DNA from 4 places in the Bradyrhizobium sp. Kon58 genome. Region 1 is predicted to be linked to each of the others. Evidence: predicted binding sites of a transcription regulator. Region 1 holds the regulator's gene; each other region holds the start of a gene.
The links. Region 1 encodes PhoB, which activates phosphate uptake and scavenging genes when phosphate is short. Its sites were predicted from a motif close to TGTCATNNANCTGTCAT; they were not measured.

Region 2: pstS (phosphate ABC transporter substrate-binding protein PstS) is a predicted target of PhoB. The motif match lies at 3,709-3,725, and genes of this name have one in related genera.
Region 3: AC0L20_RS01690 (DUF47 domain-containing protein) is a predicted target of PhoB. The motif match lies at 1,411-1,427, and genes of this name have one in related genera.
Region 4: AC0L20_RS37170 (UDP-2,3-diacylglucosamine diphosphatase) is a predicted target of PhoB. The motif match lies at 5,562-5,578, and genes of this name have one in related genera.

Annotation. Positions count from the first base shown of each region.
Region 1 is NZ_JBVVOT010000016.1:19,969-27,424, reverse strand. Features, by position in the region: gene AC0L20_RS24135 (acetylornithine transaminase) at 1-928, opposite strand, end outside; gene AC0L20_RS24130 (GcrA family cell cycle regulator) at 1,384-1,896, shown strand; gene phoB (phosphate regulon transcriptional regulator PhoB) at 2,106-2,813, opposite strand; gene phoU (phosphate signaling complex protein PhoU) at 2,836-3,552, opposite strand; gene pstB (phosphate ABC transporter ATP-binding protein PstB) at 3,563-4,384, opposite strand; gene pstA (phosphate ABC transporter permease PstA) at 4,381-5,226, opposite strand; gene pstC (phosphate ABC transporter permease subunit PstC) at 5,231-6,220, opposite strand; gene pstS (phosphate ABC transporter substrate-binding protein PstS) at 6,320-7,333, opposite strand.
Region 2 is NZ_JBVVOT010000032.1:56,582-64,037, reverse strand. Features, by position in the region: gene AC0L20_RS33485 (hypothetical protein) at 1-139, opposite strand, end outside; gene AC0L20_RS33480 (hypothetical protein) at 449-733, opposite strand; gene AC0L20_RS33475 (ABC transporter substrate-binding protein) at 902-1,711, shown strand; gene AC0L20_RS33470 (ABC transporter permease) at 1,685-2,383, opposite strand; gene pstS (phosphate ABC transporter substrate-binding protein PstS) at 2,610-3,665, opposite strand; gene hisC (histidinol-phosphate transaminase) at 3,817-4,869, opposite strand; gene AC0L20_RS33455 (FAD-binding oxidoreductase) at 5,094-6,572, shown strand; gene AC0L20_RS33450 (3-hydroxybutyryl-CoA dehydrogenase) at 6,772-7,456, shown strand, end outside.
Region 3 is NZ_JBVVOT010000001.1:338,545-346,000, forward strand. Features, by position in the region: gene AC0L20_RS01685 (inorganic phosphate transporter) at 1-706, opposite strand, end outside; gene AC0L20_RS01690 (DUF47 domain-containing protein) at 722-1,366, opposite strand; gene AC0L20_RS01695 (branched-chain amino acid ABC transporter permease) at 1,525-2,493, opposite strand; gene AC0L20_RS01700 (branched-chain amino acid ABC transporter permease) at 2,495-3,358, opposite strand; gene AC0L20_RS01705 (ABC transporter substrate-binding protein) at 3,431-4,654, opposite strand; gene AC0L20_RS01710 (ABC transporter ATP-binding protein) at 4,688-5,434, opposite strand; gene AC0L20_RS01715 (ABC transporter ATP-binding protein) at 5,427-6,182, opposite strand; gene AC0L20_RS01720 (hypothetical protein) at 6,518-7,201, shown strand; gene AC0L20_RS01725 (ArsC family reductase) at 7,241-7,456, opposite strand, start outside.
Region 4 is NZ_JBVVOT010000045.1:26,194-33,649, forward strand. Features, by position in the region: gene AC0L20_RS37145 (antibiotic biosynthesis monooxygenase family protein) at 1-92, shown strand, start outside; gene AC0L20_RS37150 (RbsD/FucU family protein) at 123-566, opposite strand; gene AC0L20_RS37155 (caspase family protein) at 731-2,548, shown strand; gene AC0L20_RS37160 (threonine/serine dehydratase) at 2,622-3,605, opposite strand; gene AC0L20_RS37165 (glycosyltransferase family 4 protein) at 3,669-4,712, opposite strand; gene AC0L20_RS37170 (UDP-2,3-diacylglucosamine diphosphatase) at 4,726-5,538, opposite strand; gene thiD (bifunctional hydroxymethylpyrimidine kinase/phosphomethylpyrimidine kinase) at 5,745-6,545, opposite strand; gene AC0L20_RS37180 (Lrp/AsnC ligand binding domain-containing protein) at 6,675-6,920, shown strand; gene AC0L20_RS37185 (c-type cytochrome) at 6,806-7,456, opposite strand, start outside.

The DNA of each region.
Region 1 (7,456 bases):
GCAGCAGCGACATCCTCTGCACGTGGTCGAAGAAGCCGGGCTTGAGCATCACGTCGAGCACGGCATTCGCAGCCGCGATCGCGAGCGGATTGCCGCCGAAGGTCGAGCCGTGCGAGCCCGGCGTCATGCCGGACGCCGCTTCCGCGGTCGCAAGGCAGGCGCCGATCGGGAAGCCGCCACCGAGCGCCTTGGCCAGCGACATCACGTCGGGTTCGACGCCCAGGCGGCGGTATGCGAACAGATCGCCGGTGCGGCCCATGCCGGTCTGCACCTCGTCGAAGGCGAGCAACAGACCCTTCTCGTCGCAGAGCTGACGCAACGCCCTCAGGAAGGCGGGCGTTGCCGAACGCACACCGCCCTCGCCCTGGATCGGCTCGATCAGGATGCCGGCGGTCTGCGGACCGATCGCCTTTTTCACCGCATCGAGATCGCCATGAGCAACCTGGTCGAAGCCCTCCATCGGGGGTCCGAAACCTTCGAGATATTTTGCCGAACCCGTCGCAGCCAGCGTCGCCAGCGTGCGGCCATGGAAGGCGCCTTCGAAGGTGATCATGCGATAGCGGTCGGGATGGCCCTTCGCGGCGTGATAACGGCGCACGACCTTGATCACGCATTCCAGCGCTTCGGCGCCGGAATTGCAGAAGAACACGAAGTCCGCGAAACTTTCATTGCACAGGCGCGCGGCGAGCTTTTCGCCGTCCGGGCTCTGGAACAGGTTCGACATGTGCCAGAGCTTCGTGGCCTGCTCCTGCAACGCCGCGACCAGTGCCGGATGGGCATGGCCGAGCGCATTCACCGCCACCCCGGAGGTGAAATCGAGATAGCGCTCGCCATTGGTCGCGATCAGCCAGCAGCCTTCGCCACGCTCGAAACCGAGGTCGGACCTGGCGAAAACGGGGAGCAAATGCGGCGCTGCGCTGTTAGTCATGACGGTCACTTGAATGTTGCGGACGGTGTGTGCGTGCATTGCGCAACGCACCATCGACCGGCCCGGAAAACGAAACGTGCCGCCTCTTGAGGGCGGCACGTGCGACTATCTTAGGCCTGGTGAAACGGGTGTCAATGCCGCCCGGAAAGCCTCGCGAAACGCTGAATCCGTAGTCTTGCGGTGCCGATTTTGCGGGATTTAGCCACGGAACATGTGGAAGCGAGTCGGCGGACTCTTGCGCGGGAGTCACGCCATATTGTAGCGTTTGGATTGTCAGATACGACATCTCGTGCAGTGGTTCTGATCTTTAAGTCCTTATGTACCGGCGTAAACGTTCGGGCGTTCAAGACGCGCCCGGCGAGCCTTAAGGGATTCTGACGGCACGGGTTTTTGAAGGCTTAGGCATTCGCTGCGAGGCCCCAGGATGGCTGGCGCGCAGCGAGGGAAAGGGTGCAATGACGGTTTTGACCTGGTCCGATGATCGCGTCGAGCAGCTGAAAAAGCTCTGGGAGGCCGGACTTTCGGCCAGCCAGATCGCGGCGGAGCTCGGCAATGTGACCCGCAATGCCGTGATCGGCAAAGTGCACAGGCTCGGCCTTTCGGGCCGCGCCAAGAGCCCATCGTCGGCAGCGCCCCGGCCGCGCAAGGCGCGCCCCGCGCAGCACATGATGCGGGTGAGCCGCCCGATCTCGCGCGGCAACACCGCGCTGGCGCAGGCCTTCGAGGTCGAGGCTGAGCCGGATCCGGTCACCTACGACAACGTGGTGCCGATGAGCCAGCGGCTGTCGCTGCTGGAATTGAACGAGGCGACCTGCCATTGGCCGGTCGGCGATCCCTCGAGCCCGGACTTCTTCTTCTGCGGTGGACGGGCGTTGTCCGGCCTGCCCTACTGCGCCCAGCACTCGCGCGTTGCGTACCAGCCGGCGTCGGATCGGCGCCGCGCACCGGTGAAGCCGGGTCCGCGGTAAGCTAGCGCACGATCAGTCATCACGCGCGGCGCCTCAACAAATGCAGTGTCGTCCCGGCGAAGGCCGGGACCCATACTCCGAGCACTTAGTTGTTGTGCGAAAGGGTAACTCCGAGTCTTCGCCAAACCGCGCCCTGTGGTTATGGGTCCCGGCCTTCGCCGGGACGACATCGGACATGTCACGGCAGTTAGTAACCTAACCGCAGAAACCTACACCTGCTCCGCCTTCGCAAACCGATCATCCAGCGCGTAACCGGCGCCGCGGACGGTGCGGATCGGGTCCTGCTCGCGGCCGAGATTGAGCAACTTACGCAGGCGGCCGATATGCACGTCGACGGTACGCTCGTCGATATAGATGTCGCGGCCCCAGACGCTGTCGAGCAGCTGCTCGCGCGAGAACACCCGTCCCGGGTGCTCCAGGAAGAACTCCAGCAGGCGATATTCGGTCGGACCGAGATCGATCGGCCGGCCCGAGCGCGCCACGCGGCGCTTGTCGCGGTCGAGCTCGATGTCGCCAAAAGCAAGGACGGTGGCGAGCCGCTCGGGGCTTGCGCGCCGCAGCAGGCCTTTCACGCGCGCCAGCAGCTCCGGCACCGAGAACGGCTTGACGATGTAATCGTCGGCGCCGGTCGCAAGACCCCGCACCCGCTCGCTCTCCTCGCCGCGCGCGGTGAGCATGATGATCGGGAGCTGCTTGGTCTCGGGACGGGTGCGAAGCCGCCGGCACAATTCGATGCCTGACAGGCCCGGCAGCATCCAGTCGAGCACGATCAGATCGGGGATGTGCTCCTTGAGGCGGGTATCGGCGTCGTCGCCGCGCATCACCGTCTCGACGTCATAGCCGTCGCCTTCGAGGTTGTAGCGGAGAAGCTCGGTCAGGGCTTCCTCGTCCTCAACCACCATAATGCGTGCGCCCATCGGGTCGTCGCTCCTTAAGTCTTCAGGTGTTCGGTACCGTGTTGGCAAAGGTCGTCATGTCGCCCTTCGGCCGCTTGTCGGTGATCGCCTGGCCCTCGATCATGTAGAACACGGTCTCGGCGATGTTGGTGGCGTGGTCGCCGATCCGCTCGATGTTCTTGGCGCAGAACATCAAATGAATACAGAACGAGATGTTGCGCGGATCCTCCATCATGTAGGTCAGGAGCTCGCGGAACAGCGAGGTGCAGATGGCGTCGACTTCCTCGTCACCCTTCCACACTGCCATCGCCGCCGGCAAATCATGCGCGGCATAAGCGTCCAGCACCGACTTGACCTGCTGTTGCACGAGGTCGGTCATGTGCTCGAGGCCGCGGAACAGCTTGAGCGGATGGAAGTCCGTCTCCAGCGCCGCGACGCGCTTGCCCATGTTCTTGGCGAGGTCGCCGATGCGCTCGAGATCGGTCGCGACGCGCATGGCGCCGACGATCTCGCGCAGATCGACCGCCATCGGCTGGCGGCGGGCGATGGTGAGCACCGCGCGCTCCTCGATGCGCTTCTGCAGCGCGTCGAGCTCGGTGTCGATGGCGACGACACGCTGGCCGAGGGGGACGTCGCGGCGGATCAATGCGTCGACGGACTCGACGATCATGCGCTCGGCGATGCCGCCCATCTCGGCGACCAGGCGCGTGAGTTCCTGGAGGTCGGTGTCGAAGGCCTTTGCGGTATGTTCAGAACCCATGTCGCGTCTCCTAGCCGAACCGGCCGGTGATGTAATCCTGCGTGCGCCGGTCGGTCGGCGACGTGAAGATTTTGCTGGTGTCGTCGAACTCGATCAGCTCGCCGAGATACATGAAGGCAGTCTTGTCGGAGACGCGCGCCGCCTGCTGCATGTTGTGGGTGACGATCGCGATCGTGTAATCCTCGGACAGCTCCTGGATCAGCTCCTCGACCTTGGCGGTCGAGATCGGGTCGAGCGCCGAACAGGGTTCGTCGAACAGGATCACCTCGGGCCGCACCGCGACGGTGCGGGCGATGCAGAGGCGCTGCTGCTGGCCGCCGGAGAGCGACAGGCCTGAGGCGTTGAGCTTGTCCTTGACCTCGTTCCACAGCGCGCCGCCGCGCAGCGCCTTCTCGACGCGGCCGTCCATCTCGGACTTCGAGATCTTCTCATAGAGACGGATGCCGAACGCGATGTTCTCGTAGATCGTCATCGGGAACGGCGTCGGCTTCTGGAACACCATGCCGACGCGGGCGCGCAGCAGATTGAGGTCCAGCTTGCCGTCGAGAATGTTGGTCTGGTCGAGCATGAGCTGACCGGTGGCGCGCTGGCCGGGATAGAGGTCGTACATCCGGTTGAAGATGCGCAGCAGGGTCGACTTGCCGCAGCCCGACGGGCCGATGAACGCGGTGACACGGTTGGCGCCGAGTGTCAGGTTGATGTTCTTCAGCGCGTGGTGCTCGCCGTAATAGAAGTTCAGGTTGCGTACGGTCACCTTGGGCGGCGCCTCCGGCAGCACCGGCGCGTGCGGCAGGCCACCGGACGCGCTCATCGATACGGAAAGATCACTCATTTTGCGGTCCTCTCGGCGCCAAGGATGCGCGCGCCAATATTAAGGGCAAGAACGGTCAGGGTGATGAGCAGCGCTCCGCTCCAGGCCAACTGCTTCCAGTAGGCATAGGGGCTCTGCACGAAGTTGTTGATGGTGACAGGCAGGTTCGCCATCGTCTTGTTCAGGCCGAGGCTGAAGAACTGGTTCGACAGCGCGGTGAACAGCAGCGGCGCGGTTTCACCGGCGACGCGAGCGGTCGCGAGCAGCACGCCGGTGATGAGACCCGATCGGGCAGCCCGATAAGCGATCCGCTTGATCACCAGCGAGCGCGGCAGGCCGAGCGCCGAGGCCGCCTCGCGCAACGCGTTCGGCACCAGCAGCAGCATGTCCTCGGTCGTGCGCAGCACCACCGGGATCACGATGACCGCGAGCGCGAGCGAGCCTGCGATCGCCGAGAAGCCGCGCATCGGCACCACCACCGCGCCGTAGATAAACAGGCCGATGATGATCGAGGGTGCCGAGAGCAGGATGTCGTTGATGAAGCGGATCACCGAGGTCAGCCGGTCATTGCGGCCGTATTCGGCGAGATAGGTGCCGGCGAACATGCCGAGCGGCGCGCCGATGCCGACGCCGATCACCGTCATGATCAGCGAGCCGACGATGGCGTTGAGCAGGCCGCCCTCGTTCGATCCCGGTGGCGGCGTGTTCTCGGTGAACAGCTGGACATTGAGTCCCGCCACGCCGTTGTAGAGCAGCGTAATCAGGATCAGCGCGAGCCATGTGACGCCGAAGGCGGTTGCGGCGATGCAGAGCCCGCGGACGACGATGTCCTTGCGGCGTCGGCGTGAATAAATCGGGTTCATGGCGCTAGTTCCCCGCCTTCTTTTCCAGCCGCATCAGCATCAGCCGCGCCGCTGCGAGCACGAAGAAGGTCAGCACGAACAGCAGGAGGCCGAGCAGGATCAGGCCGGACTGGTGCAGGCCGTCGCTCTCGGCGAACTCGGATGCGATCGCCGCCGAGATCGTGGTGCCGGGGGCGAAGATCGAGGACGAGATCCGGAACGAGTTGCCGATGATGAAGGTCACCGCCATGGTCTCGCCGAGCGCGCGGCCCAGCGCCAGCATGACGCCGCCGATGACGCCGACGCGGGTGTAGGGGATCACCACGCTGCGGACGACTTCCCAGGTGGTGCAGCCGACGCCGTAGGCGGCTTCCTTCAGGACCGGCGGCACCGTCTTGAACACGTCGACCGAGATCGAGGTGATGAAGGGCAGCACCATGATGGCGAGGATCAGCGCGGCATTGAACAGGCTGAGATAGGACGGCGGACCTGCGAAGATCGCGCCCAGCACGGGCACGCCGTCGAAGATCTTGATCATGAAGGGCTGGAACGTGTTGGCGAGGAACGGACCCAACACGAAGAAGCCCCACATGCCGTAGATGATCGAGGGGATGCCGGCGAGCAGCTCGATCGCCATGCCGATCGGGCGCCGCAGCCATTGCGGGCAGAGCTCGGTGAGGAAGATCGCAATGCCGAGACCCACCGGAATGGCGATCAGCATCGCGATGAAGGAGGTGACGAGCGTGCCGTACATCGGCCCGAGCGCGCCGAGCACCGGCGGATCGGCGGACGGCGCCCAGCGCTGCGTCCACAGGAACGAGACCCCGAATTCCTTCATCGCCGGGAAGGCGCCGACGATCAGCGAAATGATGATGCCGCCGAGGATCAGAAGCACCGAGATCGCGGAGAGCCGCGTGATCCAGTAGAAGGTGACGTCCCCGAGCTTGAACGCGCTCAAGGCCTTGGCGCGATCATACGGTCCGGCGTCGTCGATTACATCGCTCTGAACGGCCATCTCTGCCACGCCGATCCCCTGTACTAAATAGTATACGTTTTTTGTTGGTCCCGCGCCCCGGATGCGGCGCAGCGCATCCGGGGCACGAGCGTCGCGAGCCTAGCTCTTGATTTCGGCAGCCCAGGTCTTCTCGATCAGCTGAACGACCGGGTCCGGCATCGGGATGTAGTCGAGCTCTTCAGCCGCCTTGCCGCCGCTCTTGAAGGCCCAGCGGAAGAACTTGATGGCTTCCTGCGAGGCCGCCTTGTCGGTCGCGTCCTTGTGCATGAGGATGAAGGTCGCCGCCGTGATCGGCCAGGACTTCTCGCCGGGCTGGTCGGTCAGGATGACGTAGTAGCCGGGAGCCTTGGCCCAGTCGGCGTTGGCGGCGGCCGCCTGGAAGGCTTCGACGGTGGGCTGCACCGGCTTGCCGGCCTTGTTGACGAGACCGGTGTAGGTCAGCTTGTTCTGCTTGGCATAGGCGTACTCGACATAGCCGATCGAGTTCTTGGTCTGGCTGATGTTGCCCGAAACGCCTTCATTGCCCTTGGCGCCGACGCCGACCGGCCACTCGACCGCGGTACCTTCACCGACCTTGCTCTTCCAGTCCGCGCTGGCCTTGGCGAGATAGTTGGTGAAGTTGAAGGTGGTGCCCGAACCGTCCGAACGGCGGACCACGGTGATGGCCTCCGAGGGCAGCTTCACGTTCGGGTTCAGCTTCTTGATCGCGGCGTCGTCCCATTTGGTGATCTTGCCGAGATAGATGCTGGCCAGCGTCTCGCCGTCGAACACCATCTCACCGGGCTTCACGCCCTCGATATTGACGACGGGAACGATGGCACCCATCACCATCGGCCACTGGACGAGGCCGTCCTTCTCGAGCTGCTCGGCCTTGAGCGGCGCGTCGCTGGCGCCGAAGGTCACGGTCTTGGCCTGGATCTGCTTGATGCCGCCGCCGGAGCCGATCGACTGGTAGTTCAGACCGTTGCCGGTCTCCTTCTTGTAGGCGTCGGCCCATTTGGAATAGATCGGGAACGGGAACGTGGCGCCGGCTCCGGTGATGTCGGCAGCAAAGGCCGCCGTCGTCGATGCGGCGACGATGCCAGCAGCGACGAGTGTTTTGAGGAAATTCATGCTGGTCTCCATACAGGGGAGCGAAGCGCCATCAGCGCCCGATCGCGCTCCCCGTGCCGCTCCTTTAGGAGTGGACAGCTGAGCTTTTACGAAGGTTTGGTGACAGTCGGATGACAGTCTTAA
Region 2 (7,456 bases), on a different contig from region 1:
CGGCAACGAGGCCGGACGAGGCGTCCGCGGCATCAGGCGCGACGTCGATGCTGCCGCCGTGCGGCGCGGGCCGGAGCCGGTTGAACGCCCATTTCACCGCGGGGATGCGGCGCAGCAACGATATCAGTCTCGAAAGCACTGGGAGTTGTCCAAGAGGTACTCGGCTTGAGGCCATCGCTGATTCGCCAGCAATGTAAAAATCCCCGGCTGTCACACTGATGTCAATGTAGGTGGGACCAATTGCAGAACATCGGCGCCTCCGTTACGCGCGCGTGACGGAGGCGAACGTGATCGGCGATGACAGGCTTTGGCCGCACGAAGATGATTGACTGAAAGAGCCGGAGCGATAGACAAGCCACGTCTCGAGGTACCTCGGACGCTGACTACGCACAGCCCGCCCTATCTGGAGAGGGACTGACGCCTCTCCAGATTTCCGATCGATACCGGCCTACTTTCCCGCGCCGGAGCCGGAGCCCGCGCCGCCGCCGGCCTGGCTGCCCATGTTATTGGTGTTACTGCCACCGGCGCTCGGAGCCTGCTTGCCCTTGCTGTCGGCGGCCTCGTTCTGCATGTTCGATGACGTGCCGGTCGTCATGCCCTTGGTCGCGGGGCCCCGGGACGAGGGCCCGACGTCGCCTTGGCCGGATGCGCCTGGGGCGGGCTGTGTCTGCGCCAAGGCGCCGCCGGTCGCCAGCGCCATGATGCATGCGGATGCCAAAATGATCTTCTTCATCTGGTTTCCTCCTGGGTTGATTTCAGTACAACTTGCGCGCGGAGCGGACGTTCCTCACAGGGGAGCGCCGCGAGGGATCATGACAAACGCGTTGCGGCGCTTGTCGAGGTTCCCTGTACAGCTCTATCGAGAGTTTGGAACATCGGGCATCTGGTGTAAGGACGAGGCATGAAAAGGATACTGACTCTCGCAGCGGTTCTGCTCTGGTCCACGATCGCAGTCGCGCAGGAGCGCGCCATCACCGTGGCCTCGACGACGTCGACGGAACAGTCGGGGCTGTTCGGTTACTTGCTGCCGCTGTTCTCGAAGGCCGCGGGCATCGACGTGAAGGTCGTTGCCGTCGGCACGGGCCAGGCGCTCGACATCGGGCGGCGCGGCGATGCAGACGTCGTGTTCGTCCATGACAGGCCCGCCGAGGACAAGTTCATGTCCGAAGGGGAGGGCGTGAAGCGCTTCGATGTGATGTACAACGACTTCGTCATTGTCGGGCCGAAGAGCGATCCCGCGAAGATCGCCGGCGGCAAGGACGTGGCCGAGGCGCTGCGCAAGATCGCGGCCGCGAAGGCGCCGTTCATCTCGCGCGGCGACAAATCCGGCACGCACGCGGCCGAACTGCGGCTGTGGAAGGAGGCAGGCATCGACCTCGGTGTCGCCAAGGACGGCTGGTATCGCGAGATCGGCCAGGGCATGGGCCCGGCACTCAACATGGCGTCGTCGTCGAACGCCTATCTGCTGTCGGACCGCGGCACCTGGTTGTCATTCAAGAACCGCGGCGAGCTCGCCGTCCTGACCGAAGGCGACAAGCGGCTGTTCAACCAGTACGGCGTCATGCTGGTCAATCCGGCCAAGCATGCGAACGTGAAGGCGCGGGACGGGCAAGCCTTCATCGACTGGCTGATCTCTTCGAAAGGGCAGGAGGCCATCGCCGGCTACAAGGTCGGGGGCGAGCAGCTATTTTTCCCCAACGCGTCCCACTAGCAGGAACGCGACGGTCGACACTGCGACGCTGAGTGCGAGCAGGATCAACCCGAGCCCGAGCGCCAACGGCAGATCGCCCTTACTGGTCTCCAGCGCGATCGCTGTCGTCATCGTACGCGTGAAGCCGCGGATGTTGCCGCCGACGATGAGGATGGCGCCAACCTCCGCAATCGCGCGGCCGAAGGCTGCGAGAAAGGCGGTCAGCAGTGAGGTCCGGCCCAGCGCGAACAGCAAGCCGATGCTGCGTAGCGTTGACAGCCCGTCGATCCGCGCCAGGTCGCCATACTCCGCCCACAGCAGGCTCGCCGGCCGGTGCACCAGTGCGACCACGATCGGTGTGGCGAGCAGCGTCTGCGCGACCACCATGGCCGCCGGCGTGAACAACAGGCCGGCGACCCCGAGCGGGCCGGAGCGCGACAGCAGAAGATAGAGCGCGAGCCCGACCACGACCGGCGGAAGGCCAAGCAAGGCATTGGTGAGGACGATGATGACCTGCCGTCCGCGGAACCGGGTGATAGCAAGCAGCGCCCCGAACGGCGCCCCAATTAGAAGCGCGAGGATGCTGGCGGTCAGGCTGACGCGCACCGAAAGCCCGACGATGCCCAGAAGCTCTGCGTCGGCCTCGCCGATCAGCGTGAATGCGGCGCCGACGGATCGCGCGAAGTCGTTCATCCGTGCCTGAGCTTCGGCGCCAGCCGCCATGGCTGGGGTCCGTCAATTCCGGGACTGCGGAGCTGCGTCACGTCTGATTCCCTGCAAGTATCCAGTGGCCCGGCCGCCGCAGCAAAAGTTTCCAGGCAGCAGGCCAGTCACAGAATACTCGCGTGGACCGGTTTGGAAACCGAATTCGACCGGACATCAAAGTCGCGGGCTGCCTGGCAGCAGCTTCCCTTTGATATTACCGCTTGACGCTGGCCGATGCCGAGAGCGTGGGGGATGCCTCAATGCTCTGCTGCCAATAATTCTCGATCTGCTCGACCAAGGCGGGCGGCAGCGGAACGTAGTTGAGCGTCTCGGCCTGCGGCTTTCCGTTCTCCAGCGACCAGCGGACGAAATCGATGGCGGCCGCCGACCTGTCAACGGATTTGGGCGCCTTCGGCATCAGCACGAAAGTCGTGGCCGTGATCGGGTAGGCGTCTTCGCCGGGCGCATTGGTGAGGACGAGATGGAAATCCTTGTCCGCCTTCCAGTCCGCACTCGCGGCCGCCGCCTGGAACGATGCGGCGTCGGGAATGACGAAATTGCCGGCGCTATTCTGCACTCGACCGAAGGAGATCCGGTCGAGCCGCTGCAGTGCGTAGCTGTATTCGAGATAGCCGATCGCGCCGGGGACGAGGCTGACGAGCGAGGCGACGCCATCATTGCCCTTGCCGCCGAGGCCAAGCGGCCACTCGACGGAGGTCCCTTCTCCGACGCTCGCCTTCCACTGCGGGTTGACCTTGGACAGGTAGTTCGACCAGTTGAACGTCGTGCCCGATCCGTCGGTGCGATGAACCACCGTGATCGGCGCGTTCGGTAACCTGATGTCGGGGTTGACCGCGCGAATGGCCGGGTCGTTCCAGGATTTGAGCCTGCCGAGATAGATATCGGCGAGCATCTGGCCGGTGAAGCGGATCTGGCCGGGCTTGACTCCGTCGATATTGACGACAGGCACGACCCCGCCGATCACGATCGGAAATTGCATCATGCCGAGCTTGTCCAATTCCTTGGGGTCCATCGGCATATCGCTTGCGCCGAAATCGACGGACTCTTTCTTGATCAGGCCGACGCCGATGCTCGAACCGACCGCCTGGTAGCTGACGATGTTACCGGTCTTCATTTTATACGCATCGATCCATTTCGCCATCACAGGCGAAACGAAGGTTGAGCCGGCACCTCTGATCTCAGCCGCTAGGCTTTGCGTGGCGACGAGCAGAGCGGTGAGGATCACGGGGAGTGCGATGTGTTTCTTCATATGCACGACGCTAACAGCTCGGGCACGAAACAGATGTGGTCTATGTCACAAAACTGCCGTGAATGCTTGTGTGAGGCGCGTCACGAGCAACAGACGACGAGCGGCCGCACGCAGCGCCTTTGGCGGCACGAACCGCGATGCGTGCGTCAGCTCAGATCAAGCTGCGCAGCACTTCAACGAGCCGGGCACACTCCGCCTCCGTTCCGACCGTGACGCGCAGGAAGTCCTCGATGCGCGGCTTTCCGAAATGACGGACCAGAACGCCACGCTGGCGAAGCGCTGCCGCGAGATCTGCTCCGCTCCGGCCTCGATGGCACGCGAAGACGAAGTTGGCGAGCGACGGCAACACCTCGAAGCCAAGTTGTCCAAGGTCCCGGGCCAAGGTTTCGCGGCTTGCGATGATACGAGCACGGGTGTCTCTGAACCAGCCCTCGTCCTCGATCGCGGCGATGGCGCCGGCGATCGCGAGGCAATCGAGCGGATAGGAGTTGAAGCTGTCCTTCACCCGTTCCAGCGCTTCGATCAGCGGTCGTTGGCCGATGGCAAAACCAACCCGTAGGCCAGCGAGTGAGCGCGACTTCGAGAAGGTCTGGATGACCAGCAGATTGTCGTGGCGTGCAACCAGCGGCACGGCGCTCTCGGCGCCGAAATCGACATAGGCCTCGTCCACCACCACCAGCCGGTCCGGCTGTTCGGCCAGCAGGGATGCGATTGCGTCGCGCTGAAGGGCGATGCCGGTCGGAGCGTTCGGATTGCAGAGCAGGATGGCACTCGATGGTCGCCGGTAGTCGGAGATATCGATCCTCATCGCAGCATCGAGCGGCACCTCGTCATGCGCTATTCCATAGAGGCCGCAATAGACGGGGTAGAAGCTGTAGGTGACGTCGGGGAATAGAAGCGGCGTATCGTGCTTCAGAAGCGCCTGGAAGGTGTGGGCCAGAACCTCGTCGGAGCCGTTGCCGACGAACACTTGCTCGGGCGCCACATCGCAATGGGCCGCGATCGCCTCGCGTAGGCGCGTCGCGCGAGGATCGGGATAAAGGCGCAGCCGCTCCGCGGCCGATGCGATCGCCGCCAGCACGCGCGGCGAGGGCGGGTAGGGATTCTCGTTGGTATTGAGCTTGACGATGCCGTCCTGCCTGGGCTGCTCGCCGGGGACATAAGGCGAAAGCGTGTGGACGACCGGACTCCAGAAACGGCTCATGAGCTCCAATCCGAATTTGATCGGGGCACAGTAGGGTATGCGGGACCTCGGCGGAAGTGCGCCTGCATTCAGCATTCCAGGCAAATCCGCACGAGACTTACTGCCGGGGGCGTTCCCGCAAGCGCGACCCCTATGCTAGGGTCGTCGCACCACTGCCCAGAATGAAAACAAGAATGAAGGCCGGTGCGCCCCAGGGCACTGAACGGCCGAAAAGCGAGGAACACATGCCGGGTGCAGCCCTTCCCACCGCTCCCTCGATTCCAACCGCGCCCGTGACCTCAGCCGTTCTCGACCGCTTGCGGGCCATTGTCGGCGACAAAAGTCTGATCCTGGACGAGCACGACAAGCGGCCCTTCGTGACCGACTGGCGCGGCGAGTTGGCGGGGCGGGCCGCGGCGGTCGTGCGTCCGGCCAGTACCGCGGAAGTCTCCGCTGTCGTCAAGCTCTGCTACGACAACGGCATTGCCATCGTTCCGCAAGGTGGCAACACCGGGTTGATGGGCGGCGCCACGCCGTGGCCCATGCACCGCGGCATCGTGCTGTCGCTCGGTCGCATGAACGAGGTGCTGAATGTCGATTCCGTCGGCTACGCCATGACTGTGGAGGCAGGCTGCATCCTCGAGACGCTCCAGAACATAGCCGCGCGCCACGACCGCCTGTTTCCGCTCAGCCTGGGTGCTCAGGGCTCGTGCATGATCGGAGGCAATCTGTCCACTAATGCCGGCGGCGTGCAGGTGCTGCGTTATGGAAATGCGCGAAATCTGGTGTTGGGTCTCGAGGTCGTGCTGGCTAACGGCGATGTCTGGGACGGTCTGCGCGCACTCAAGAAGGACAACACCGGCTATGACCTCAAGCATCTGTTCATGGGCGCCGAAGGGACGCTCGGCATCATCACCAAGGCGGTGCTGAAACTCTGGCCGGCGCCGAAAGACGTGTGCACGGCATGGCTCGCAATTCGCGATCCCAAGGCAGCCATCGACCTTCTCTCGGAGGCGCATGCCGCTTCCGATGACAATGTCGGCTCCTGTGAGCTCATCAGCCGTGCGTGCGCCGACATGGTGCTGCGCCACATTCCCGGTACCCAGGATCCTCTCAAGGCTGAGACCGAATGGTATCTCCTTCTCGAATGGTCGTCGGCCCGGCCACGGCAGGACGGTGGCACGGGCATGTCGGAGAGGATGGAGCTGTTCCTGGCTGACCAACTTGAGGCGGGCCGGGTGCTGGATGCTGTGATCGCGCAAACCGAAGCGCAGTCGCGCAACATGTGGCGGATTCGCGAGAGTGTGGCCGAGGCATCGCGTACCGAGGGTCCGGGCTTGAGCTACGACGTGTCGGTCGCTGTCTCCAGGATTCCCGAGTTTATCGACAGCGGTCTTGCGGCCGTGCTCGCTATCCTGCCGGCAATTCGCCCCTATCCGCTCGGCCACATCGGAGACGGCAATGTGCACTTCTCCTTCATGGGCCCGAAGGGCATGGACCGCGATACGCTCAACCAGTACTCCGCGGCGATCACACGGACCGTCAACGACCTCGTCACGTCCATGGGCGGCTCGATCTCGGCGGAACATGGCATCGGCATCGAGAAGCTCGACGAGCTCCAGCACTACCGCTCCCGGACCGAGCTCGACATCATGCGCACGATCAAGCGGGCGCTCGATCCCAAGAACATCATGAATCCGGGCAAGGTGCTTCGTCTCGGTTAAGCCGCTACGCCTCGAGCCCGGTGCTCCTCGCACCCTTGCGCCCTCCGGGGACGGGATGCCGCGGATAGGCCGGGCCAAACACGCCGGGGCACCAAATCACGCCGTTTGGCGGCCGAAAGGCGGCTTTATTCCCGCCTTGGATGCTTTAAGGAAGGGACAGGATCAGGTCGCAGCCGCCCGGGGGCGGTGCTAGACCCTGATGCAGGAACAATGGGCGGGGCCGATATGGCACGTCCGCAAGGATGAAGGATTTGAGGCAATGATCCAAACCGTTGGCATCATCGGGGCAGGGACCATGGGGAACGGCATCGCGCAGATTTGTGCCGCGGCCGGGCTTTCGGTCGTGATGGTTGATATTTCCGATGCGGCGGTGAACCGCGGGATTTCGACGGTTGGCGGCAGTCTCGAGCGCCTGGTCAAGAAGGAGAAGATGTCGGCGGGCGATCGCGACGCCACGCTCAAGCGCATCACCGGCACCACCGACCGCGCCAAGCTCGTCGATTGCGATCTCGTCATCGAGGCCGCGACCGAGAACGAGGAACTCAAGGTCAAGATCCTGACGGATCTCTGTGCGACGCTGTCGCCGCGGACACTGCTCGCCACGAACACCTCATCGATCTCGATCACGAAGCTCGCCGCGGCGACCGACCGCCCCGACCGCTTCATCGGCATGCACTTCTTCAACCCGGTTCCGGTCATGGCGCTGCTGGAGCTCATCCGCGGCTTGCAGACCTCCGACGACACCCACGCCAAGGCGCTCGATTTCGCCAAGCGCGTCGGAAAGGTGGCGATCACGGCCAAGAACAGCCCGGGCTTTGCCGTCAACCGCATTCTTTGCCCAATGATCAACGAGGCGATCTTCGCGCTGCAGGAGGGGATTGCGA
Region 3 (7,456 bases), on a different contig from region 1:
TCAGCGTCCCCATGGCCATCGCGGCCTGGCACGAGAGCACCACCCAGAAGGGGACGAAGAATTCGCCGCCGAGCTGGCCCTGCGAATAGAGCAGCACCGCGATGATGCCCATGGTCTTCTGCGCGTCGTTGCCGCCATGGCCGAGCGAATAGAGCGAGGCGGAGGCGAATTGCAGGATGCGGAAGGCGCGATCCACGGCAAAGGGCGTGGAGCGTACCGACGCCCAGGAGACGATCGCAACCAGCACCATCGCGAGCAGGAAGCCGACCAGCGGAGACAGCACGATGGCGATCACCGTCTTGGACAATCCGCTCCAGACCGCCGCCGAAAGGCCGGCTTTGGCAACACCGGCACCAAACAAGCCGCCGATCAATGCGTGAGACGAGGACGATGGGATGCCGAGCGCCCATGTCACCAGGTTCCAGACGATGGCGCCGACCAGCGCAGCGAAGATCACCTGGGCATCCACGATCGCGGGATCGATGATACCGGTGCCGATGGTCTGGGCGACGTGCAGCCCGAACACCATGAAGGCGACGAAATTGAAGAACGCGGCCCAGAACACCGCGTATTGCGGCCGCAACACGCGGGTCGAGACGATGGTCGCAATCGAATTGGCGGCGTCGTGCAGGCCGTTCAGGAAGTCGAACAGCAGCGCGACGGCGATCAATCCGACCAGGACGGGAAGACCCAACGCAACATCCACGGCGTGGCCCCTGCCCTAAACTTGCTCGATGACGATGCTGTTGATCTCGTTCGCGACGTCGTCGAAGCGGTCGGCGACCTTCTCGAGATGGTCGTAGATCTCTGCGCCGACGATGAAATCCATCGCGTTGCCGTTGCGATGCTTGAGGAACAGTTCCTTCAGCCCGATATCATGGAGATCGTCGACGCGGCCTTCCAGCTTGCCCAGCTCTTCCGTGATCGCGGTCAGCATGGCCACGTTCTGGCCGATCTTCTGCATCAACGGCAGCGCACGACCGACCAGATTGGCGCATTCGATCAGGAGCCCGCCGATCTCCCGCATCGGCGGCTCGAAGCTGCGGACCTCGAACAGCATCACGGCCTTGGCGGTCTGTTGCATCTGGTCGATGGCGTCGTCCATCGAGGTGATCAGGTTCTTGATGTCGCCGCGGTCGAACGGGGTGATGAAGGTGCGGCGCACCGCCGTCAGCACCTCACGGGTGATGTTGTCGGCATCGTTCTCGAACTGGTTGACACGCTGGCAATAGACCGGCGTCTCCTCGCCCCCGTTGAGCATGCTCTGGAGCGCGATCGAGCCCTGGATCACGGTCTGGGCGTGGCGGTCGAACAGGTCGAAGAACCGTTCTTCCTTGGGCAGGAAAGCGCGAAACAATCGCATCATGGGAGAGAGACTACCGGTTGGATAATGGCCTGGCCCAAGCGGGCCGTCATGAAACTGTCATAGACCATTTTCGATCCACGCGCGTGCCACCTCACGCCCGCGGAGCCGGATCATCCACCGCTTTCGCGCGTCACTAGATTTCCCATTGTATCAATGGCTTACAGCGACCGCCGGAAGTAATGCGCGATTTCGCCGATGACGCCGCGGCGGAAGGTGAGCACGCAGATCACGAAGATCGAGCCCTGGATCACGGTCACCCACTGGCCGAACCCCGCCAGATATTGCTGCATGGCGATGATCACGAAGGCACCGACCACGGGACCGAACACGGTTCCGAGTCCGCCGACCAGCGTCATCAGCACGACTTCGCCCGACATCGACCAGTGCACGTCGGTGAGCGAGGCGTTCTGCGCCACGAAGACTTTCAGCGCACCGGCAAAGCCGGCCAGCGTGCCCGACAGGACGAAAGCCAGGAACTTGTACTGATCGGTGCGGTAACCCAGCGAGATCGCGCGCGGCTCGTTCTCGCGGATCGCCTTGAGGACTTCGCCGAACGGCGAGTTGATGATGCGGAAGATCAGCAGGAAGCCGGCGAGGAAACCGACCAGCACGACGTAGTAGAGCACGGTCGGCTTGGTCAGATCGAAGACGCCGAACATGCGTCCCTGCGGGATGCCCTGGATGCCGTCTTCGCCATGGGTGAACGGCGCCTGGAGGTAGATGAAGTACAAAAGCTGCGACAGCGCCAGCGTGATCATCGAGAAATAGATGCCCTGGCGGCGGATCGAGATATAGCCCGTGATGAGCGAGAGCACGAAGGCACCGGCGACGCCGACGAGGATGCCGAGCTCCGGCGGCAACGCCCAGACCTTCAGCGCATGCGCGCTGCAATAGCCGGCCGTGCCCAGGAACATCGCATGGCCGAAGGACAGCAAACCGCCGTAGCCGATCAGCAGGTTGAAGGCGCAGGCGAGCAGCGCGAAGCACAGCGCCTGCATCACGAAGAAAGGGTAGACCCCCGTGAATGGCACCGAAGCCAGCAGCAGCGCCATCACCACGAAGACGATCATCTCGTCGCGGATCGTGCGCGGGGTTACCGGCAGCGTGTCGTCCGTCAAGGCTGTCATATCAGGCCGCCCTTCCCGTCAATCCGGTTGGCTTCACCAAGAGCACCAGCACCATCAGCACGAACACGACGGTGTTGGAGGCCTCGGGGTAGAAATATTTGGTCATGCCCTCGATCACACCGAGCGCGAAGCCGGTGATGATGGAGCCCATGATCGATCCCATGCCGCCGATCACCACCACCGCGAACACCACGATGATCAGGTCGGCGCCCATCAGCGGCCGCACCTGGTTGATCGGCGCCGAGAGCACGCCGGCGAGCGCGGCCAGGCCGACACCCAAACCATAGGTCAGCGTGATCATGCGCGGCACGTTGACGCCGAAGGCGCGCACCAGCGTCGGGTTTTCGGTCGCGGCACGCAAATAGGCGCCGAGACGCGTCTTCTCGATCAGGAACCAGGTCGCGATGCAGACCACCAGCGAGAAGATGACGACCCAGCCGCGATAGATGGGCAGGAACATGAAGCCGAGATTCATGCCGCCCTTGAGCTGGTCCGGAATGGCGTAAGGCATGCCAGAGGAGCCGAAATAGTTCTGGAACACGCCCTGCACGATCAGCGCAATGCCGAAGGTCAGGAGCAGGCCGTAGAGATGATCGAGCCCCGTCAGCCATTGCAGCATGGTCCGTTCCAGGATCATGCCGAAAATGCCGACGATGATCGGGGCAAGCAGCAACGCCCACCAATAGTTGATGCCGCCGATGTTCAGCAGGAAGTAGGCGACGAACGCGCCCATCATGTAGAGCGCGCCATGGGCGAAATTGATGATGTTGAGCATGCCGAAGATCACGGCAAGCCCGAGACTGAGCAGCGCGTAGAACGAGCCGTTGATCAGTCCCACCAGTAGCTGAGCGTAAAGAGCCTGCATCGATCCCGCACCCGGTCCCTTCGGCGTTCCCTGAAAGTCGCCCGCCGGCCTGATGGCCTGCGGGCGGTTATCTTACTTCTTCAACAGAGCGCACTTGCTCTCGGACAGCGGCGTGAAGGCCTGGTCGCCTGGCACCGTGCCGACCAGCTTGTAGAAATCCCACGGTCCCTTGGACTCGGAGGGCTTCTTCACCTCGAACAGATAGGCATTGTGGATGGTGCGGCCGTTGGGCTGGATCTGGCCCTTGCCGAACAGATCGTCTTCCGTCGGCATCGACTTCATCTTCTCGACGACCTTGGCGCCGTCATGCGGGTTGCCGCCGAGCGCTTCCAGTGCCTTGAAATAGTGACGCACGCCCGCATAGACGCCGGCCTGCACCATGGTGGGCGGCGCGTTGTTCTTCATCTTGTCGGCGAAGCGCTTGGAGAACGCCCGGGTCTGGTCGTTCATGTCCCAGTAGAAGGTCTCGGTGAAGTTGAGGCCCTGTGCCGTCTCGAGCCCGATCGCCTTGACGTCGGTGAGAAACAGCAGCAGCGCTGCGAGCTTCTGGCCGCCCTTGACGATGCCGAACTCGGCCGCCTGCTTGATCGTGTTGGTGGTGTCGCCGCCGGCATTGGCAAGGCCGATGATCTTGGCCTTGGAGGCCTGCGCCTGGAGCAGGAAGGACGAGAAGTCCGGCGTGTTGAGCGGGTGCTTGACGCCGCCGACCACCTTACCGCCATTTGCGGTCACGACAGCGGTGGTGTCGCGCTCCAGCGCCGCGCCGAAGGCGTAGTCCGCGGTCAGGAAGAACCAGGTGTCGCCGCCGGCCTTCACCAGTGCCTGGCCGGTGGTGTGGGCCAGCATGTAGGTGTCGTAGGTCCAGTGCACGGTGTTGGGCGAGCACTGCGCGTTGGTCAAATCCGAGGTCGCCGCGCCCGAGTTGATATAGACGCCGTTCTTTTCCTTGATGACGTTGTTGACCGCGAGCGCCACGCCGGAATTCGGCACGTCGACGATGACGTCGACCTTGTCGACGTCGAACCATTGCCGCGCGATCGCGGTGCCGATGTCGGGCTTGTTCTGGTGATCGCCCGAGATGATGTCGATCTTCCAGCCCTTCGCAGCCAGGCCGGAATCTTCAATGGCCATCTGCGCGGCGAGCGTCGAGCCCGGTCCGCCGAGGTCGGCATAGAGCCCGGACTGATCGGACAGCGCGCCGATCTTGACGGTCTTGTCCTGCGCGAAAGCTGCACCGGTGGCGGTCACGGCCAGCGCCGTGCCGAGCAGAAACGACGCAATCGACTTTGTCATCATGCTACTTCCCTATGAATCTTTTTGTTGGCAGTTCTAGACACCGAGATAGGTGTGGAGCTTGTCCATGTTGGCGGCAAGCTCCGCATTGGAAAATCCGTCAATGATCTTGCCGTGCTCGACCACGTAATAGCGGTCGGCGACGGTGGATGCGAACCGGAAGTTCTGCTCGACCAGGAGGATCGTAAAACCCTCCTTCTTGAGCCGCGCAATGGTGTGGCCGATCTGCTGGATGATGACGGGCGCGAGACCCTCGGTCGGCTCGTCCAGCATCAGGAAGTTCGCGCCGGTGCGCAGGATGCGCGCGATCGCGAGCATCTGCTGCTCGCCGCCGGAGAGTTTGGTTCCCTGGCTGTTGAGCCGTTCCTTCAAGTTCGGAAACAGATCGAAGATCTGCTCGAGCGGCAATCCGCCGGGACGCACCACCGGCGGCAGCAGCAGGTTCTCCCGGACATCGAGGCTGGCGAAAATTCCGCGCTCCTCCGGGCAGAACGCGATTCCCATCCGCGCGATCTTGTCCGAGGTCGTGCGGATGATGTCCTGGTTGTTGAACTTCACCGAGCCGGTGCGCTTGCCGATGATGCCCATGATCGACTTCAGCGTGGTGGTCTTGCCGGCGCCGTTGCGCCCGAGCAGGGTGACGACCTCGCCCGCGTTCACGTCGAAGTTGATCCCGTGCAGGATGTGGGACTCGCCGTACCAGGCTTCCAGGTTGCGGACCTGGAGGAGGTTGCCGCCGTCCGCGGCCTTTGCGGGAGCTTCCGCCGTTGCAGTCTCAGCCATGACCGGCTCCCAGATAGGCTTCCTTGACGCGTTCGTCCTTGGTGAGCTCGCTGTAATGGCCCTGCGCGAGCACCTGCCCGCGCGTCAACACGGTGATGATGTCGGAGAGATTGGCCACGACGTTCAGATTATGCTCGACCATCAGGATGGTGTATTTCGCGGAGATGCGCTTGATCAGCGCCGCGATCTTGTCGATGTCCTCGTGGCCCATGCCGGCCATCGGCTCGTCCAGCAGCATCATCTCGGGGTCGAGCGCGAGCGTGGTTGCGATCTCCAGTGCGCGCTTGCGCCCGTAGGGCATCTCGACCGCGGGCGTATTGGAAAACTCGCTGAGGCCGACATCGTTCAACAGCTCGCGCGCGCGATCGTTGAACTGGTTCAGCACGGATTTGGAGCGCCAGAAATCGAAGGAGCTTCCGTGCTGGCGCTGAAGCGCGACGCGGACGTTTTCCAGCGCGGTGAGATGGGGAAATACCGCCGAGATCTGGAACGAGCGAACCAGCCCCAGGCGGGCCACGTCGGCGGGCGCCATCGCGGTGATGTCCTGCCCCTTGTACAGGATTTTTCCGGCAGACGGTTTGAGGAACTTGGTCAAAAGATTGAAGCACGTCGTCTTGCCGGCGCCGTTCGGGCCGATCAACGCGTGAATGCTCCCACGGCGAACCTTGAGCGCAACGTCGCGGACGGCGAAGAAGCCCGCGAACTCCTTGGTCAAGCCTTCCGTTTCGAGAATGAACTCATCGGCCAAACAGTTTTCCCCCTGCCCGCACAACGCGCGTGGCTATCCTTGTTGCTTCGGCTTTCCGGAGGCCTTGGAGCCACTCCCTGGAGCCCATCCGGAACGTCGCCTCCGGGCGCGGAATATGCCGGAGGTGACGGGGGTTAGGCAAGGCGGAAAGCTGAGCAGGTCAGGCCTCCGGCCGGGAGACTTATGCTCCCTTAGTCGGACGTGTTTTGATGTCGCGCCTGCCCGGCTTCCCGGTTCGCAAAGCGCCGGTTATCAAGCCGTCGTTAACGGTCTTTCGTTCCATGCGCCAGCCTTCATTGAAAATTTTCCCGCAACGAGGATCATGCGCGGGTTTCATGCGTCCGGAATTTCTATTCGCCGGGAATATTGTCTTGGATTTTGCAAGCGCCGCTCCTTCCGTGGTCAAGTCGATCAGGCAGCGTGATCTCCTGAACACGTGGCTGCGGCTCTATGCGCGCGAGCAGACCGCCCCGGCGATCTGGGAATACCAGCCTGCGCGGCTCGAGGAAGAGCTCTCCGATCTGATCTATTATACCGTGGACATGTCGACGCCGACACCGCGTCTGACCATCCAGAGCGAAGGTACGCGCATCTCGCGCGCCTATGGACACACCGGTAAGGGCGTTCTGCTCGACGACTATATCGGACCGCGTCTCGTGCCCCTGGTAATGCCGGTCTATCATGAATGCGTGGCGCGCGGGGTGCCGGTCTACAGCGTTGCCGACGTCGATGACATCTACGGCCGTATCGTCGCCTATGAGCGCCTGCTGCTGCCGTTCCAGACCGACGGCAAGGTCTGTCACATCATCGCATCGCTCAAGACCTTCTGCGAAGACGGCGGCTTCGAGATCAAGAATCTGATGCGCGGAAATGACGCGCTGCCGCGCCCGAGATTGCGCGCGGTGATCGACCGCGACCTGTTCCACCGCACCCCAGGCCGCATCGCGCCGGCCGAGCTGGTCGAGTTCACGGACCAGCAGGGCTCCGGTGTTCCCACCGAGATCATCGAGCTGAACTAGCGGTCAGCGCGATTTGGCGGCGGCTTCCTTGGTCGTGACTTACTTGGTGGTGACTTCCTTGGCATAGAGGTCTGGCTTGAAGCCGACCAGCAGCTTGCCGCCAGCTTCAAGCACCGGCCGCTTGATCATCGATGGTTGCGCTAGCATCAACGCCAGCGCCTTTTCCTCGGAGAGTCCTTCCTTGTCGGCATCGGGCAGCTTCTTGAAGGTCGTTCCGGCGCGATTGAGCAGCGTCTCCCAACCGACCTTGTCGCT
Region 4 (7,456 bases), on a different contig from region 1:
CGATGAAGCGGGGACATGCTGAGTTCTATGCCAGCGGCTTCCTGCAGATCTGCAAGGTGATCCGCGAGGTCGGACCGTTCGAGCACGCGTGACGCAGTCCCGCATCGTTCGATCGTGCGCTTCTAGTTGATCACACCCTTCCTGATCAGGAAGCATCCGTAACCCCTGCTGTCGCCGACCTGCACGACTCCAAAACTCGCCGCCGCCGCGCGATAAAAATCCGGTCGCGAGAGTTTTCCGGGCGTGACGGGGCCGCCGACGGCGCGTTCGATCTCGGCGAGCACCGCGCGCTGCACGTCGGGGACGCGATCGGGATCGTCGACCGGCATCATCACGCGCACCGGATCGGGATCGAAATCGTCGAGCGGATAGACCGACATGATGGCGCGGATCGCGGTCTCCATGCTCATGCCCGGCAAGTGGATCAGCCGCCGCGAATGCGTGCTCTGCGCGATGCGTGCCGCGGGGTGATTGGCATCGACGAAAACGAGGTCGTCGCCATGGCCCATGGACGCCAGCAGCCAGAGCAGGTCGGGCGTGAGGATCGGATCGATCGATTTCAGCATGTGACGGACTGTCCTCCCATCGGAAGCTCACCTTGGCGGGTTCCAAACGTGATTCAGATCACGCAGCCTACCATGGTGATGGTGATCACGGACCTCAAACTCGAACGCGGCCAAGCTCCCCGGCAACCAATCTCGTATCGAGATCAGTGCCAAAGGAGCGCGCCATGTTCCGCCTAAAACCTTTCCTTATGACGGCCAGCCTGCTGGGAAGCCTGTTCGGCTTCGCCTGCAGCCCTGTTTCCGCGCAAGTCGCCCCGGTCGAGCCGGCTCCCACCGCGCTGCAAGGCCCGGAGCAGCGCGTAGCGCTGGTGATCGGCAATTCGAACTACCAGAACGCGCCGCAGCTCGCCAACCCCGACAATGACGCGGAGTCCATGGCGAAGTTCCTGAATTCGGCCGGCTTCGAAGTGGTCGCGGCGACCGACCTGACCCAGAACGACATGCTTCGGGTGGTGCAGGACTTCTCGGCCAAAGTGTCGGCGCGCGGTCCGAACACGGTGGCGATGGTCTACTACGCCGGTCACGGCGTGCAGCTCGCCGGCGAGAACTACCTCGTTCCTGTCGACGCCAAGGTCTCGAGCCAGACCGAGCTCGTCAACAACTCCGTCCGTCTGGTCGACGTGATGTCGACGCTGGAGACCATCCCGAGCCGCATGCGCATCGTCATCCTCGATGCCTGCCGCAACAACCCGTTCCCGAACGTGAATGATGCCGGTCGCGGCTTGGCCATCGTCGATGCCCCGAACGGTTCGATCGTCGGTTACTCGACCGCACCGGGCGCGGAAGCGCAGGACGGCACCGGCGGCCACAGCCCCTACACGCAGGCCTTCCTGAACGTCGCGCGCGAGCCCAACGTCCCGATCGAGCAGCTGTTCAAGCGCGTGCGCCTCGAAGTGAACCAGACCACCAGCGGCGCGCAGATCCCGTGGGAGAGCTCGTCGCTGACGTCCGACTTCACCTTCTTCGGCGACACCGCTGTTGCCGCCAACCGCGCGCCGGTGAATGCGCCTGTGGTGCAGATGGCCTCCAACCTGCCGAGCCGCTCGACCCGCCAGGCCTATGACTACGTGGTGTCCGAAGCGAGGCCGGAGTACTATCAGGAGTTCATCACGATGTATCCGCACGACCCGCTGTGCGATCACGTCCGCTGGCTGCTCAACAACCTGCTGCTCACGCAGGCCTGGCACAAGACGGTGCTCGCGAACTCGCCGGTCGCCTACAAGTCCTTCTACGACAGCTACGGCAACACGCCCTATGCGCAGGTCGCGCTGAAGCTCCAGATGCAGCCGAAGCAGATCCCCTTGATGCAGGCGACCAAGTTCCTGGCGCCGCAGAATATCGCCCCGACCTTCAAGATCGGCAATCTCGGCCAGCCCAAATACATGCCGCTGCAGCAGGGCAGTGGCGGATCGCAGATAAATGGCAACCTGCCGATCATGCAGAAGTCGGGCGACAACAACGGCATCGGCAAGCTCGGCAATGGCGGCCAGATCGTCAACCTGCCGGCGGGCAACAACCAGCCCAACCAGCAGACCGGCACGCCGTCGCAGACCCCGGGCAAGATCGTCACCCTTCCCGCGCCGACCAACACCACCAACAACAATGGCGGCATCGGCAAGATCGTGACGCTGCCTGCGACCAACAAGACGCCGAACGGCGGCAACAATGGCGGCATTGCCAACGGCACCACCAGCGGCAATCCTGGCAAGATCGTGAGCATGCCGGTGAATGTCGGCAAGGGCAGCACGACCATCGAGACGAAGCCCGTCAACGTTCAGACCCAGAACAACCCGATCCGCATCAACAACGGCGCGAAGATCAACAACAACCCGGTGAACAAGGTGCAGGTGCAGAACAACAACCGCCCGCAGTTCAATGAGACCAGTCGCATGGTCAACAATGGCGGCAACAACTTCCGCCAGTCGATGAACCAGAGCCAGGGTGGTAACGGCGGCAACAACCACCGCGGCTTCATGCACTGATCGCGGTCGGCCACACACGACAAAGGGCAGAGCGGTGACGCTCTGCCCTTCTTCATGTCAGAAGATTAGATTATCAGGCCACCAGCTCGGCAAACAAATCGGCGTCGACATTGCCGCCGGAGAGCACGATGACGACATTCTTGCCGGCAACATCAAGTCGTCCCGCAAGCAGCGCGGCCAAGCCGACCGCTCCGCCCGGCTCCACCACGAGCTTCAGCTCGCGATAGGCGAACGCGACGGCCGCGCCGACTTCCTTGTCCGACGCGGTCACGCCGCGCGCGAGCAGCTTGCTGTTGATCGCAAAGGTCATCTCGCCGGGGATCAGGGCCATCAGCGCATCGCAGATAGTGCGGCCCGCCGGCCCGTGCGGTTCGCGATGACCTGCCGTCAGCGACAGGCCGTGATCGTCGAATGCCTCGGGCTCGGCGACGACGATTTGCGCCAGCGGAAAACGCGCCTTCACAGCCGTTGCAACGCCGGCGATCAGGCCGCCGCCGGAGGCTGGCGCCACCACGATGTCGGGGCTAAGGCCGAGCGCCGCCATATCCTCGGCGATCTCGCGGCCGGCGGTACCTTGGCCGGCGATCACGAAGGGATCGTCATAGGGCCTGACCAGCGTCGCACCGCGCTTCTCGGCGATGCCGCGCGAGATCGCCTCGCGGTCGTCGCGGTCGCGGTCGTACAGCACGACTTCGGCACCATAGGATTTGGTGCGCTCGCGCTTCGACAATGGCGCATCCGCGGGCATCACGATGGTCGCCTGCATGTCGAGGATCTTTGCCGCCGCCGCCACGCCCTGGGCGTGGTTGCCGGAGGAGAACGCGACCACGCCGCCGGCGCGCTTGTGCTGCGGGATCGAGGCGACCTTGTTGAAGGCACCGCGGAACTTGAACGAACCGGTGCGCTGGAGCATCTCCGGCTTGAGATAGACCTTTGCGCCGACACGTTCGTTGAGCACGGGAAAGGACAACAGCGGGGTGCGGACGGCGAAGGGGGCGATCACGCGTGCTGCGGCATCGATATCGGCAGGGCCGATCGGGAGGAGCTGTTCTGTCATGCCTGATGTTATCGCGGCGGATGAGGCGCGGGCAAGGCATCTCCGCGCGAGCATTCTGGGCTCTCAGGCGACGAATCGCGCCGGCTCCGCCCCGTTCCGGCCCGGCAGCACCGCGCCGACCGCCAAAATGCTGTCGATAAAGGCCCGGGCCGAGGCCTCCCAGGTGTAGTTGGCGGCGAATTCGACACAGTCCTGCCGGGAGATGTCCAGCGCGGCGAAGCAGGCGCTGCGCAGATCGTGATCGAGCGCGCCAACCGGCGCATCGCCGATCACGTCGCGGGGGCCCTTCACCGGGAAGGCCGCGACGGGCAGGCCGCTCGCCAGCGCTTCGAGCAGGACCAGGCCGAAGGTGTCGGTCTTGCTCGGAAACACGAAGACGTCGGCGGCAGCGTAGATGTCCGCCAGTTCCTCGCCGTGCTTTTCGCCGAGGAAGATCGCGTCCGGATAGGCCTGCTCCAGCGCGACCCGCGCCGGACCGTCGCCGACGATCACCTTGGTGCCGGGCAGGTCGAGGTCGAGAAACGCCTCGAGATTCTTCTCCACCGCGACCCGGCCGACCGAGAGGAACACCGGCGCCGGCAGGCAGAGGTCGATCGCGCGAGGATGGAACAGATGGGTGTCGACGCCGCGCGGCCACAGCACGACATTGTCGAAGCCGCGCTCGGTCAGCTCGCTGGCGAGCGCCGGCGTTGCCGCCATCACCGCGCGGCTGGGGCTATGGAATCGGCGCAGCGCCCGCCAGATCAGCGAGCCCGGCACCGGCACGCGGGCGCGAACATATTCGGGAAAGCGGGTGTGGAAGCTGGTCGTGAAGGGCAACTTGCGCTGCCGGCAATAGCGCCGGACCATCAGGCCGATCGGACCCTCCGTCGCGATGTGGATGCTGTCCGGGTGTGCCTCTTCGATCAGCTTCGCGATTCTGCCCGGCCGCGGCATGGCCAGCCGCACGTCACGATAGCTCGGCATCGCAAAGGTGCGGAACGATTGCGGCGTCAGGTACGAGAATTCGACGTCGAGAATTTTGGCACCGTCGGCAAGTTTGGTCAGCGTCCGAACCACACCGTTGACTTGCGGGTGCCAGGCGTCGGTCGCGACCAGGATGCGCATCAGGCTAGCCTTGTCATGCAGCTCTGGCTGCGACCTGCGGGACCTGTGCCGGCTTCTCGGCCTGGTCCGCCCAGGTGATGATCTCGAAATGGCCGTCGTCGTGCTCGACCAGCGCCGTGCAGCTCTCGACCCAGTCGCCGCAATTCATGTAGCGGATGCCGCCCTCGTCGCGGATCACGGCGTAGTGGATGTGGCCGCAGATCACGCCGTCGGCGTCGTGGCGCCGCGCTTCCGCGGCGAGCGCCTGCTCGAACGCGCCGATATAGTTGACCGCATTCTTGACCTTCTGCTTGGCCCATTGCGACAGCGACCAATAGGGCACCTTGAACATGCGCCGGAAGAAGTTGACGAAGCGATTGAGCTGGATCGCGAAGTCGTAGGCCTTGTCGCCGAGATGGGCGAGCCAGCGTGCGTTCTGCACCACGAGGTCGAAGATGTCGCCATGGATGACGAGATAGCGCTTGCCGTCCGCGCCGGTGTGGACGGTGTTCTCGACCACGTCGATGCCGCCGAAATGCGTGCCGTAATAGTTGCGCAGGAACTCGTCGTGATTGCCGGGGATGTAGATGACCTTGGCACCCTTGCGCGCCTTGCGCAAAAGCTTCTGGACCAGGTCGTTATGCGATTGCGGCCAATGCCAGCTCGATTTCAGCGCCCAGCCGTCGACGATATCGCCAACGAGATAGATCGTGTCGGCGTCATGGAAACGCAGGAAGTCGAGCAGAAGGTCGGCTTGTGAACCGCGGGCTCCGAGATGAACGTCGGAGATGAACAACGTGCGAAAGCGCCGCTCCGGGCTCTCGTCACTCACATCGTAACTTCCCATGCGCCAGCCTGTAACAATGTCCCGTGACAGGGGGATGACCAATTGAACCTTTGAGGCACCTTCGGATACGAATCGCGCTTGCCTCGCCCTCGCTGCGAATATCAGTCGCATGCGACAATCAGGCGACAGGACGCCGCAGTGCTCCTCCGCAAGAACCCGGAGCTGCATGGCTTGATGGGTCGACGGCGGCGCGCTCGCGAGCGGCGTCAGTAGAACTTATGGAAATGATGGATCGGCCCGTGGCCGTGGCCGACGCTGAAGCGATCGGCGGCCGCGATCGCCGCGCTGATCCAGGCCTTGGCGTTGCGCACGGCGCGCTCGAGATCCTCGCCCGTGGCGAGCCCGGCGGCGACCGCCGAGGACAGCGAGCAGCCGGTGCCATGGGTGTTGCGAGTGGCGACGCGCGGCGCGGCGAGCGCGATCGTGGTGCTGGCATCGACGAGATAGTCGATGCTCTCGGCGCCCTCGCCGTGCCCGCCCTTGATCAGGACCGCCCGGCAGCCGAGCGCCAGCAGCCGGCGCCCCTGGCTCTCGATCTCGGCCTCGCTGGCCGCGACCGGTTCGTCGAGCAGAGCCGCGGCCTCGGGCAGATTGGGTGTGATCACCGAGGCCAGCGGCATCAGTTTGATCCGCAGGGCGTCGACGGCTTCGGAGGCGAGCAGGCGATCACCCGATGTCGCCACCATCACGGGATCGAGCACGATATGCCGGGGCGCCCAGCGCGACAGCGCGGCCGCGATCGCATCGATGCTGGCAGCTTGCGCCACCATGCCGATCTTGACCGCGCCGACCTCGAGATCGGAAAACACGGCGTCGATCTGCGCGGTGACGAATTCGGCGGGCACCGCATGAATGCCGGTGACGCCGCGGGTGTTCTGCGCCGTGAGTGCCGTGATGGCGGAAGCGCCAAAAACGCCCAGCGCGGCAAAGGTCTTCAGGTCGGCCTGGATGCCGGCGCCGCCGCTCGAATCGGAGCCGGCAATGGTCAGCGCGACGGGCGTCGTCATGTGGCGACTTTCAGCGTTCTCATAGCCATGGCCCGTCCTAGCGCGCCTTCCCCAGCGCAGCAAGTTCGCTTGCTAAATCCGGCCGGGTTTGGCCTATTAGCCGCCAGATATGCTTTCGGAGTGACCGCGATGGTTCCCTTTTTCGTCCAGATCAAATGCAAGCTCGGGCAATCCTATGTGGTCGCCAATGCGCTTGCCGAAGCCGAGATCGCCTCCGAGATCTATTCCACGGCCGGGCAATACGACCTGCTGGTGAAGTTCTACGTCGACAACGACACCGATATCGGCCATTTCGTCAACGAGAAGGTGCAGGTGCTACCCGGCATCCAGGACACCCTCACCATCATCACCTTCAAGGCGTTTGGCGCGAGTTGACCGTCCGGAAAAGAGCGGGGCTGATCACGCGCCGCCCTCCTTGCGCTGAGGCGCGGCGGACCGTCCACCGGCGGCAGCGATTTGAGATAGTCCGCCATCGCCGCGAGATCGTCGTCCGGCAATTGCGAGGTGTTCTTGATCACCCGCGTCATCGCGCCGCCGACGCTGTCGCCGTCGGGCAATTCGCCGGTCTTCAGGAAATACGCAATATCCTTCGCGCTCCACTCGCCGAGGCCCTTCTGGGTGATGTTGGGGACCCACCCCTCGCCTTCCGGATTGGGCCCACCGGCGAAGCGTTGTCCGGCGATGATGCCGCCAAGCGGGTTGCGCGGGCTGTGACATTCCGCGCAATGGCCAAAGCTGTTGACGAGATAGGCGCCGCGATTCCACTGCGGCGACTTCGCGCTGTCGGCGACGAAGGGCTTGCCGTCCATAAATAAGAATTTCCAGATGCCGACGTTGCGCCGGATATTGAACGGAAAGCGCACGTCGTGGTCGCGCACCTTGCCTGCAACGGCCGGCAGCGTTTTCAGGTA